2 regions of the Barrientosiimonas humi genome follow, and region 1 is predicted to be linked to the other one. Evidence: predicted binding sites of a transcription regulator. Region 1 holds the regulator's gene; the other holds the start of a gene.

Evidence for each region. Region 1 encodes LexA, which represses DNA repair genes until DNA is damaged. Its sites were predicted from a motif close to TCGAACANNTGTTCGA; they were not measured.
Region 2: FB554_RS17800 (HNH endonuclease signature motif containing protein) is a predicted target of LexA. The motif match lies at 2,988-3,003, and genes of this name have one in related genera.

Annotation. Positions count from the first base shown of each region.
Region 1 covers NZ_VFOK01000001.1:919,731-925,883, forward strand. Annotated here, with positions in the region: gene FB554_RS04340 (ComEC/Rec2 family competence protein) at 1-632, shown strand, start outside; gene FB554_RS04345 (LysR family transcriptional regulator) at 699-1,643, opposite strand; gene FB554_RS04350 (NAD-dependent protein deacetylase) at 1,684-2,544, shown strand; gene lexA (transcriptional repressor LexA) at 2,570-3,286, opposite strand; gene FB554_RS04360 (LysM peptidoglycan-binding domain-containing protein) at 3,582-3,977, shown strand; gene nrdR (transcriptional regulator NrdR) at 4,337-4,882, shown strand; gene FB554_RS04370 (vitamin B12-dependent ribonucleotide reductase) at 4,938-6,153, shown strand, end outside.
Region 2 covers NZ_VFOK01000001.1:1,585,599-1,591,751, reverse strand. Annotated here, with positions in the region: gene hisG (ATP phosphoribosyltransferase) at 1-567, shown strand, start outside; gene FB554_RS07430 (PH domain-containing protein) at 577-1,038, shown strand; gene FB554_RS07425 (FUSC family protein) at 1,053-2,198, opposite strand; gene FB554_RS07420 (nucleoside/nucleotide kinase family protein) at 2,208-2,828, opposite strand; gene FB554_RS17800 (HNH endonuclease signature motif containing protein) at 3,012-5,216, shown strand; gene hisF (imidazole glycerol phosphate synthase subunit HisF) at 5,374-6,126, shown strand.

The DNA.
Region 1 (6,153 bases):
TCCTGACCCACCTGCACGCCGACCACGTCACCGGCCTCCCGACCCTGCTCGACGGACGCGGCGTCGGTGAGGTCGTCACCACCCCGGTCCGCGCCGAGGACTCCGGCGCCGCCGAGCAGCCGACCGTGGGTCCGCTCGTGGTGCGCGCGTCGGCCGCCGCCGGCGTACCGCTCACCGAGGCGCGCGCCGGGGACCGGTTGTCCTGGGGGCGGGTGCAGGCCACGGTGCTGTGGCCGGGCCGCACCATCCGCACCGGTTCGCTGCAGAACAACGGCTCGGTGGTGCTCGACGTGCGCGTCGCGGGCGTACGCCTGCTGCTGCTCGGCGACGCCGAGCAGGAGGCGCAGCGCGAGACGCGGCGAGCCCTGGCCCGCCTCGGTGACCCCACCCCGGTGCTGGCCATGAAGGTGGCCCACCACGGCTCGTCCAACCACGACCCGGCGCTGCTGCGCCAGGTGCGGGCGACGTACGGGCTGATCAGCGTGGGGTCCGACAACGACTACGGGCACCCGGCGCCGCGGCTGCTCGGCTCGCTGCGCGACTCCGGGACGCTCGCCGTGCGCACCGACCGCGGGGGCGACCTGGCGGTCGTGGTGCGCGAGGGGCGCGGGTCGGTGGTGAGCCGACGATGACGCGACGGGCGCCGCGACCGGGCCGGGCCCGTGGGCTCGACCGGCGGGGCCTCACCCTGCGAGGCCTCAGCCCGCGGGCGCCGCCTCGACGTCGGGCCGGCAACCGGTCTGCTTGGCCGCCTCGGCGAGCGCCTCGACGGTCGCCTGCACCGCGGGCACGCGGGCGAGGTCGGGGGTGGTCACCAGCTGCACGGTGCGGCGGTTGGGCGGGTTCATCGGCCGCACGACCACGCCGTCGTTGCTGGTGGAGCGCAGGATCAGCTCGGGCACGAGCGCCACCCCGAGGCCCGCGGCCACGAGCGCGAGCACCGCGACGTAGTCCTCGGTCTCGAAGGCCACCTCGGGCTCGAAGCCCGACTGCTGCGCGAGCGAGAGCAGGTGACCGCGACAGCGCGGGCAGCCGGCGATCCAGGCCGACTCGTCGAGGTCGGCGAGGTCGACGCGCTCCTGCGCGGCCAGCGGGTGGTCGCGGGGGAGAACGATGCGCACCTCGTCCTCGAGCAGCGTCTGCACCGAGAACGGGTCGAGGTCGTCCTCGCCGCGCGGCAGGGTGTCACCGTCGTAGACGAACGTCACCGCCACGTCGCAGTCGCCCGCGCGCAGCGAGGCCAGCGCCTCGGGCGGCTCGGCCTCGGTGAAGGCGACCCGCACGTCGGGGAAGCGCTGCTTGACCAGCGCCAGGGCCTGCGGCACCAGCGTCGAGGCGGCCGACGGGAACGCGGTGAGACGCACCCGCCCCGACTGCAGCCCCGCGATGGCGCGGATCTCGCCCTCGGCCCGGTCCAGCGCGGTGAGCACCGGCACGGCGTGCCGCGCGAGCACCTCGCCGGCCTCGGTGAGCCGCACGCTGCGCCCGATGCGCTCGACGAGCACGGTTCCGGTGCGTTCCTCGAGGCGGCGCACCATCTGGGAGATGGCGGGCTGGGAGTAGCCCAGCGACGCGGCCGCCGCGGTGAAGCTGCCCTCTTCGGCGATGGCGCGCATCACGCGCAGCCCAGCGGCGTCGATCATGCCTCCGGATCCTACGTTCTCGCTGACGGATACTGGTCGGGTGCTGACCTCCACCACCCCTGACCCGGCCCTGGCGCCGGGCCTGTGGGACGAGCTCGTCCGGCTGGTGCGCGGCGGCGACGTGTGCGTGCTGACCGGCGCCGGCATCTCCACCGAGTCGGGCATCCCGGCCTACCGCGGCGCCGACGGCGAGCGGCGCGTGACCCCCATGACCGTGTCCGAGCTGCTCCGGAGCCCGGCGGCGCGACAGCGCTACTGGGCGCGGGCGTACACAGGCTGGCCGAGGTTCGCCGCGGCCGAGCCGAACGACGGGCACCGCGCGGTCGCGCGGCTACAGGACCTCGGCCTGGTCGGCGCGGTCATCACCCAGAACGTCGACGGGCTGCACCAGCAGGCGGGCGCGCGCGACGTCACCGAGCTGCACGGGTCGTTGTCGTTCGTCGTCTGCGCCGACTGCGGGGAGCGGTACGCCCGCGAGGTCGTCGACGAGTGGCTCGCCGGGGCGAACCCGCACTTCGACCGGGAGATCAGCGGTCAGGTCCGGCCCGACGGCGACGTCGTGCTCACCGACGAGCAGGTGGCCGGCTTCCGGATCGCCGCGTGCGTGGTCTGCCGGTCGGACCGGCTCAAGCCCGACGTCGTGATGTTCGGCGAGTCGGTCGTGCGGCCGGTGGTCGACGCGTGCTTCGAGGCGGTCGACCGGTCCCGGGCGCTGCTGGTGCTGGGCTCGTCGCTGATGGTCATGTCGGGCTACCGCTTCGCCCGGCACGCGGCCCGCGAGGGCATCCCGGTCGCCGCGATCACCCACGGCGTCACCCGGGCCGACGACCTGATCGACGTGAAGGTGGACGCCCCGCTGGGGCCGACCCTGCGCAGGCTCGTCGAGGCGGTCGCGGCGTAGAGCCCGCGCCGGGTAGGCCCGGCGGTCAGACGCGGCGCAGGACCGCGGTGACCTTGCCGAGGATGGTGGCGTCGCTGCCGTCGATCGGCTCGTAGGCCTCGTTGTGCGGCATCAGCCAGACCTTGCCCTTGGTGCGCTTGAAGGTCTTGACGGTCGCCTCGTTGTCGAGCATCGCGGCCACGATGTCGCCGTTGCTGGCGGTCGGCTGCTGCCGCACGACCACCCAGTCGCCGTCGCAGATGGCCGCGTCGACCATCGAGTCGCCGACCACCTTGAGCAGGAACATGTCACCCTCGCCGACGATCTGGCGGGGGAGGGGGAAGACGTCCTCGACGACCTCCTCGGCAAGGATCGGGCCACCCGCGGCGATGCGGCCGACGACCGGGACGTACTCGGCCTCGGGGTGGTCGTCGTGCAGGCCGGTCTCGTCGACCAGGCTCTCGCTCGCCTGGCTCACCGAGCGGCCGCGATAACCGCGCTCGCGCTTGCTCTGCCCGGGGGCGATCACCTCGATGGCGCGCGGGCGCATCGGGTCACGGCGCAGGTATCCCTTGCGCTCGAGCATCGTCAGCTGGTGGGCCACCGAGCTGGGTGAGGTCAGGCCGACGGCGTCGCCGATCTCGCGCATGCTCGGCGGGTATCCGCGGCGGTCGACCGAGTTGCGGATCACCTCGAGCACCTTGCGCTGACGCGTGGTCAGGGCCTGCCCGTCGGGTTCGGGCATCTCGTGGATCTTGGCCATGGGTTTCGGTCCTCGTTCCGCGTCGCGCCGCGGCCGGTGACGGTGCCCGCTGGCGCCGGACCGGTCGTCGTCGGCGAGGGGCTGTCGGTGGTCGCTGCTTGTCTTGGTGACTGTGCGAACAGCCTATGAAGACCCGCAGCAGGTTTCAAACACCTGTACGACGCGTGTCGGCGGGGTCTCCCGGCCGAGCCGGCCGCGCGAGGCCTTGAGCCGTTCGAACGTCCGTGCTATACATCGTACAGACGTTCCATCGCACACTTGTTCGTCGAGTTCGTCACCGTCCTTGGAGGAAGACATGAGCGCCGCCACCGTCACGCCGGCCATCGCCCCGCACCCGCGGTTCGGGTCCGCCCAGCCCGCGCGGCGCCGGCACCTGCGAGTCGTGCCGCCGCTGCCCCAGCAGGAAGCCCGCCCCGCGGCCTTCCGGCTCACCCGCCGCGGCCGCCGCGCGCTGGCCCTCGCCGTGGTCGTCCTGGCGATCCTGGTCGGCGCGGCCATCAGCGCGACCGCTGGGGGAGCGCAGGCCCAGCAGGTCGTCACCGTGAGCTCCGGGGAGACCCTGTCCGACCTGGCCCGTGCCCACCTTCCCGGCGTCCCGGTCGGCACGGCCGTCGCCCAGATCCAGGTGGCCAACGGCCTCAACTCCCTGCAGGTCTCCAGCGGTCAGCAGCTGGTGATCCCGGCGCCCTGAGCAGGGTGCAGGTCAGTCGCCCGAGCGCGGCGACAGCCTCGATCTCGTGGCCGGTGACGGGCTCCTCCGTCACCGGCCACGTCCACTTCTCCCGCCGTTCCGGGCGCCTGAGCGGGTGGTGCGCGGGTGACGTGGTGAGCGACACGCAGGCCGCCGCGGCGCGGCCTTGCGCGTCGGGCCAAAGCGTCCTAACCTCCCTATATCTAGTAGTTACAGCCGTGTAAGTTCTCCACATCTAGTCCACAAGGACATCCACAGCCGGAGGCCGGTTTTCCACCGTCCGTCCCCAGGTTTTCCCCCGAACCGGCCTCGTGGAGCGCCCTCCCGGACCCGATCGAACCGCGCGAAGGAGGTGCCCGATGCACTGCCCGTTCTGCCGCCACGACGACTCCCGAGTCGTCGACAGTCGTACGTCCGAGGACGGCACCAGCATCAAGCGGCGCCGCCAGTGCCCGGCCTGCGGCAAGCGGTTCAGCACCCTGGAGACCGCGAGCCTGACCGTGGTCAAGCGCTCGGGGGCGAGCGAGCCGTTCGCCCGCGGCAAGGTGCTGGCCGGGGTCCGCAAGGCCTGCCAGGGCCGACCGGTCTCCGACGACGACCTGGCGCTGCTGGCGCAGCAGGTCGAGGAGAGCATCCGCTCCCAGGGGCTGGCCGAGATCGACGCGCACGACGTCGGGCTGGAGATCCTGGGGCCGCTGCGCGCGCTGGACGAGGTGGCCTACCTGCGCTTCGCCAGCGTCTACCAGGCCTTCGAGTCCACCGACGACTTCGAGACCGCCATCACGCTGCTGCGTGCCGAGCGCGAGGCCGCGGGCGTCGAGCCCGACCGGGCCGAGCGCCCCGCGTCGACCTCGTCGACGGGGCCTGTCGGTGGTGGCGGCGACGATGAGACCGCCAGCACCTGAGCACCACCCCCCGAAGAAACCTGCCGAGCACAAGACACCCACCGGAGGAGCTGTCATGACCGAGACGACCAGCGCTGGATCCAGGGCCCGTCGCAAGAACAAGGGCCTGAAGATCGAGCGCATCTACACGACCCCGGGCGTCCACCCCTATGACGAGGTGACCTGGGAGTCGCGTGATGTCGTCCAGCAGAACTGGAAGACCGGCGAGACCATCTTCGAGCAGCGCGGCGTGGAGTTCCCCGACTTCTGGTCGCTCAACGCCTCGACCATCGTCACGACGAAGTACTTCCGCGGTGCGCTCGGCACCGACGCGCGCGAGCGCAGCCTGAAGCAGCTCATCGACCGCGTCGTGCTGACCTACGTCAAGGCCGGCAAGGAGCACGGCTACTTCGCCTCCGACGACGACGCCGACGTCTTCGAGCACGAGCTCACCTACGCCCTGCTGCACCAGGTGTTCTCGTTCAACTCCCCGGTGTGGTTCAACGTGGGCACCAAGAGCCCGCAGCAGGTCTCGGCGTGCTTCATCCTGTCGGTCGACGACTCGATGGACTCGATCCTCAACTGGTACAAGGAGGAGGGGTTCATCTTCAAGGGCGGCTCCGGTGCCGGCCTCAACCTCTCCCGCATCCGCTCGTCCAAGGAGCTGCTGTCCTCCGGCGGCACCGCCTCGGGTCCGGTCTCCTTCATGCGCGGCGCCGACGCCAGCGCCGGCACCATCAAGTCCGGTGGCGCCACCCGCCGCGCCGCCAAGATGGTCGTGCTCGACGTCGACCACCCCGACATCGAGGAGTTCATCGAGACCAAGGCGCGCGAGGAGGACAAGATCCGCGCGCTGCGCGACGCCGGCTTCGACATGGACCTCGGCGGCAAGGACATCACCTCCGTCCAGTACCAGAACGCCAACAACTCCGTCCGCGTGAGCGACGAGTTCATGCGCGCGGTCGAGGAGGGGACCTCCTTCGGCCTGCGCGCCCGCGGCACGGGTGAGGTCATCGAGCAGGTCGACGCCCGCGAGCTGTTCGGCAAGCTCAACCAGGCCGCGTGGGAGTGCGCCGACCCGGGCGTCCAGTACGACGACACCATCAACGCCTGGCACACCAACCCCGAGACCGGCCGCATCACCGCGTCCAACCCGTGCTCGGAGTACATGTCGCTCGACAACTCCTCGTGCAACCTGGCGAGCCTGAACCTGCTGAAGTTCCTCAAGGACGACGACACGTTCGACACCGAGACCTTCCAGAAGGTCGCCGAGCTGGTCATCACCGCGATGG
Region 2 (6,153 bases), 670 kb from region 1:
GCCGCGCGACCGGGCGCCGCCGCAGGCATCGACGAGCTGGCCGGACGCCGGGTCGCCACCAGCTTCCCGGGGCTGGTGCGCGCCGACCTCGCCAAGCGCGGCATCGACGGCGAGGTGGTCCGGCTCGACGGTGCCGTCGAGACCGCCATCACGCTGGGCGTGGCCGACGTCATCGCCGACGTCGTCGAGACCGGCACCACCCTGCGCAACGCCGGGCTGGAGGTCTTCGGCGACCCGATCCTCACCAGCGAGGCGGTGCTGATCCGGCCGGCCGCCGAGGGTGAGAGCAGCGGCCAGGTCGACGTGCTCGTACGCCGGTTGCAGGGCGTCCTCACCGCTCGCCACTACGTGATGATGGACTACGACATCCGCGTGGAGCTGGTCGAGCAGGCGTGCGCGCTCACGCCCGGGCTGGAGTCGCCGACGGTCTCGCCGCTGCACGATCGCGGCTACGTGGCCGTGCGCGCGATGGTGCCGCGGCGCCGCACCAACCAGGTGATGGACGACCTGTACGAGGTCGGCGCCCGCGCGATCCTCGTCACCGACATCGCGGCCTGCCGCATCTAGGGGGCGAGGATGGCCAAGGACGATCCCTACGCGACGTTCCGTCCGGTCGGCGGCCGCATCGTGCCGCTGGTCGTGGCGGGCCTGTGCGTCATGATCTTCACGGTGGTGGCGATCGCGCTGCCGAGCGAGGGCAAGCCGTCGTTCTCCGTGGGCGACAAGACGTTCATCTGGATGATCGGCGTCGGGTTCGCCCTGGTGCTGTGGCGGTTCGCGCAGGTGCGCGCGATCCCGACGCAGGAGGGCATCGAGGTGCACAACCTCGTCGTGACCCGTCAGGTGGCGTGGTCGCAGATCGTCGAGGTGCAGTTCGGCGGCGGTCAGGCCTGGGCGGTGCTCGAGCTCGACGACTTCGACACGCTGCCCGTCATGGGCATCCAGCGCAGCGACGGCCCGCGCGCCACGGCCGAGGCCCAGCGGCTGGCCGCGCTGGTCGAAGCGCACACCCGCCGCGGCCCGGCGGCGGAGATCTAGCGGTCCGGCGGTCCCTACTCGTCGAGCTCGTCGTGGCGGGTCGGGACCTCCTCGCGCACCTTCTCGTAGCTCCACCCGGTCAGCATGAGCAGGTCGACCACGATCGAGCGCAGCTGAGCGCGGATCACCTCACCCGACAACGACGTACGCCCGGTGCCGGCGATGCTGCGCGTCGCCGTGTCGTCGGCGAGCAGCAGCAGCGCGGGGCGCACGTTCTGCGGGACGCGCCGCTCGGACAGCTCGTCGGCCATCTGGTCCATGACCTGGGCGAGGTCGTCGACGGCGGTGAGGTAGGCGGGCGGGATCGGCTCGCCCTCGAGCACCGCGACCGACACCCGGCGCACGAGCACCCGGATGTTGCGGATCGCGCGGTCCAGCGGCTCGGTCAGGTCGGCGATCGCCACCACCGAGGCGTTGTGCCGGCGCCGGAACGGCGACTGACGGGTGACCGCGATGCCCTCGTCGACGGCCTCGCGCAGGTCGGCGAGATGGCCCTCGCTGGCGCGCGCCCGGGCGAGGGCGTCGTCGGCGCGCTGCTGGTCACGGCGGCGACCGGCGGTGGCCGTGGCGCGCAGCACCTCTGCCAGCTCGGTCAGCACCCGCGCGGCCTCCACGCGGGGACGGCGCACGGGTGAGGTGGGGGTGATGGTGGCCGCGAGCAGCGCCACGCACCCGCCGACCACGGCGTCGAGCCAGCGGCTGAAGGCGTACTCCGAGTCGGCGACGAGCGTCGTCACGATCATCGACTGCACGCCGGCCTGGATCATCATCAGCCCGCCGGCGCCCGCGAGCACCGCGATCGACATGGCGCACAGCACCACGACCGCCAGCTGCACCGGACCCGTGCCGAAGAAGTGCACGAACACGTCGCCGACGAGCACACCGATCGCCACGCCGACGGTGAGCTCGACCACGCGACGCAACCGTTGGCCGTACGTCAGTCCCAGCGCGACCAGCACCGTCACCGGGGCGAAGAACGGCTGCGGGTGGCCGAGCAGGTAGCGGGCCAGGCTCCACGCGATCGCGCCGCCGACCGCGCACTGCACGATGAGGAAGGCGCGGTCGCGCAGCCGCTCGACGCGCTGGGCGAAGGAGCGCTTGGTGAGTCGTGGGCGAGGGTCGAGTCGCCGACCCCACTCGCCGGCCACCTCGCTGCTCATGGGCCCAGCCTAGGGAAGCGCAGGCCCGTCGGTCTGCAGCCGAAGGTGCGCATGCGCGGCGGTGCCGTCGGCCTCGAAGATCCGTGCCTCCTGCGCGGCCCAGGCCTCCCAGTGCCCGGCGAACCCGTCGCCGTCGCGCGCGAGGCCGCGCTGCATGCGCACGTCGTGGGCCGCCTCGAGCCAGACCCGGACGTCGGCGTACGCCCGGGCCACTCCCACGCTGCTCGCGACACCCTCGACGACCAGGAAGTCGGCGGTCGGCACCGGCACCAGCTCGGCGAACTCGCCCGCGTGCCAGTCGAACCGGCGGAACGCGGCCTGCTCCCCGCGCGCGAGCGGGACGAGCACCTGGGTGGTGAGCAGAGCCGGTGCGGCGGGCAGGCCGTCCCAGCCGGGCAGCAGGTCGTCCAGGTGCACGACGGGCGCGTCGAGCCGGTCGGCGACCAGGCGGGCGAGGGAGGACTTGCCCGAGCCGGCGGGGCCGTCGAACGTGACGACCGTGGGGCGAGGGGAGGGCGGCGCTGCGTCGCCGCGGGCGCGCCGGGCCAGCTCCACCACCTGGTCGGCGTGCGCGGGATCGGCGAGGTTCTCGCCCCAGACGTGGTGGTCCTCCTGGGTCTCCTGCGGCATGGGGCCGACCCTAGGGAGCGGGGGCAGGGATACCGCGCGGGGGCACGGGGTGAGGCAACACGGGGCATGCGTGGCTGACCGGGCTGCTGCGCCTGGATCCACAGGCAGGTCAACGAGATCCGTCGTGTCCACAGGGGTTCTGACCCCTTCCGCTCGTGTTCGAACAGGTGTACGATATCGCATATGACCCCGAGCACCGCACCGACTCCCGGCGACCCGGTCGCCGCGGCGCGTGCGCTGTTCGAGTCGTTGCTCTACGAGGACGGCCTCGTCGGGGCCGTCGAGGGCACGTTCGGTCCCGTGGCGCGCTCGGGTCCGCACGGTGCCGCGGAGCCGCAGACGCACGACCCGGTGGTCCTGCTGATGGGCGCGATCCAGGTGCTGACCGCCGACCTGATCGACCGGATGCAGCGCACCGACCCGTTCGCGCTGAGCGAGCAGGAGCAGTGGCTGGTGCCGGCGGATCTCGGGCCGGCGTCGGTGGGTGCCGGTGATGCTGTGGCGTCTGGCGGTGCGGGCGGCATGAACGGTCCGAGCGGAGCGGGCGGTGCGGGCAGTGAGGGTGGTGCGGGTGGTGAGGGCCTGCCCCGGACGCCGTTGCCTGTCCCCGAGACACGGTCGCCTGCCGCGCGTGGCGAGGTCGAGCGCGAGCTGCAGTCGGAGGCTGCGTGGCGCGAGGCCGACCGTGCCGCCGAGCGGCAGGCGCAGTTCGAGCTGACCGCGGTGCTCGCGCACGCGGCGATGAACCAGGCGGCGGCGGTGCGGGCGCACGCCACGGCGGGGCTGGCGAGGTTCGACCGGGTCCCCGACAGCGCGTTCTTCTCGGCGCAGGAGTGTCTGGCGGGCGAGCAGCCTCGACCCTTCGACGTGGTCGAGCACCAGCCCGGCCACCGTGCCGAGTTCGCCGGCGACCTGCTCGGGCCGGCGCTGCGCCTCGGGCCCTACGCCGCCGACTCCCTCGTCGACGACTCCGTCTGGCTGACCACGCGGGTGCCCGGCGTGCTCGCCGCCGTCGGCCGCGGCGAGGTCAACATCGAGACCGCGGCCGCGATCGCCCGCGAGGTGCAGGAGGCGCGGCCCGAGACCTGCGAGCTGGTCGAGGAGGCGGTGCTGAGGCGCCGGGTCCATCAGCGCCAGCGCACTCAGGCGCAGCGCTCGACACGGACCCTCGTCGGCCGTCACGAGTCGGAGGCCGCCCGGCGATCGGCGAAGCGCACCAAGGCTCAGCAGACCGGGGTCTGGCTCGACTCGCACACGACTCCGGGGCTGTCGGCGTTCAGCGCGGTCATGCCCACCGGCAAGGCCGTGGCGTTGATGGACGCTGTCGACCAGCGCGCCCACCAGGCGCAGCAGGCCGCCCGCACCGGCTCCGCAACCGCGCACGGCGAGCAGCCGCCGGAGAGCGCGGCCGGCGCGGCCGGCGCGACCAACGACGGCAACAGGACGAGCGAGGACGTGGCGCGCGCAGCGATGCTGCTGGGGGAGCACCGCGCCGAGGCCCTGTACGACCTCGCCATGGGCAACGTCGACCTCACCGCCCACCTCGAGCTCATCGTCCCGCAGCCGCCGTCACCCGAGCCGCCTCAACCGCCTGGCCCGTCCCCGTCGGCCCAGCCGCCTGGCCCGTCCCCGTCCCCGTCGCCAGAGCCGCCTGGCCCGTCCCCGTCCCCGTCGCCAGAGCCGCCTGGTCCGTCCTCGTCGCAAGAGCCGCCGCCGGAGTCGTCGGGGCCGCCGTCGCCGTCGACTCAGGCTGCGCCGTCGCAGGGGCCGCCCTCGGTCACCGATTCCCCGAAGCCGCCGGGCAGCCGGACCCTGGTGACACCGGGGCAGGTGCGGCAGCTGTTGGCGGACGTGCCGGTCCTGCTCCACGAGCGCGCCGGCCCGGTGCCGACAGCCGACGTCTTCGAGCTGCTCACCGGCCGCGCCGCCCGGACCACGGCGGAGTGGGTCCAGCTGCCGATCGACCCGCCGCACGACGTGGCGAGCATGGCCTGGGCCGCTCCGGCGCCGACCACCGGTGGAGTCACCCGAGCCCACGTCGCGCAGGCGGCGGAACAGCCCGGCCCAGATCAGGAAACCGGCGGCTACCGGCCGGGTGCGCGCCTGCGCCGCCGGGTGATCCGTCGCGACCAGCGTTGCCGGTTCCCGGGGTGCGACCGCCGCGGGCGCTACACCGACCTCGACCACGTCGACCCGTGGCCGCGCGGCCCGACCGAGGAGCGCAACCTGCAGTGCCTGTGCCGGCACCACCACCGGGCCAAGCACGAGGGTGGGTGGCGGGTCACCATGACCGTCGCTGGGCGGTGCACCTGGACCAGCCCGACGGGCCGGGTCTACGTCACCGACCCCGGCCTGCCCGAGGCGCTGCTCGACCTCGCGTGCCCCTGACCGTTGGCGTACTGGCTGGACACGAGGTCGCGCCGGGGTAGCCGTGGCGCCCCACGCGCCCCGCGTGCCGCGCCGCACGCGCCGCGCCGCGCGCCGCGCCCGTTCCGGCCGTCTCGTCGTGCGGAACCGGCGCGGAGCAGCACCTACCCTGGTTGGCGTGAGTGTGGCCGTGCGTGTGATCCCGTGCCTCGACGTCGACGCCGGCCGGGTCGTCAAGGGCGTGAACTTCCAGCAGCTGCGCGACGCGGGCGACCCGGTGGAGCTGGCCGAGGTCTACGACGGGCAGCGGGCCGACGAGCTCACCTTCCTCGACGTGACGGCGTCGTCGTCCGACCGCGAGACGACCTACGACGTCGTGCGCCGCACCGCCGAGGAGGTCTTCATCCCGCTCACCGTGGGTGGCGGGGTGCGCTCGGTCGACGACGTCGACCGGCTGCTGCGCGCGGGCGCCGACAAGGTCGGCATCAATACCGGCGCCATCGCCCGCCCCGAGGTCATGGCCGAGATCGCCGACCGTTTCGGTGCGCAGGTGCTGGTGCTGTCCGCGGACGTACGCCGGGCAGACGGCCACTTCGAGGTCACCACGCACGGTGGTCGGCGCTCGGCCGGCCTCGACGCCATCGAGTGGTGCGCGCGGGCGGAGCGTCTGGGCGCGGGCGAGATCCTGCTCAACTCGATGGACGCCGACGGGACCAAGGACGGCTTCGACCTCGAGCTGATCCGCGCGGTGCGGGCCGCGACCTCGTTGCCGCTCATCGCCAGCGGCGGGGCCGGCGCCGTCGAGCACTTCGTGGAGGCGGTGGAGGCCGGCGCCGACGCGGTCCTCGCGGCGTCGGTGTTCCACTACCGGGAGCTGACGGTCGGGCAGGTCAAGGCAGGGCTGGCCGAGGCCGGCTACCCCGTGCGCTGAGCCATCCCGCCTCGACACCGACGCGGT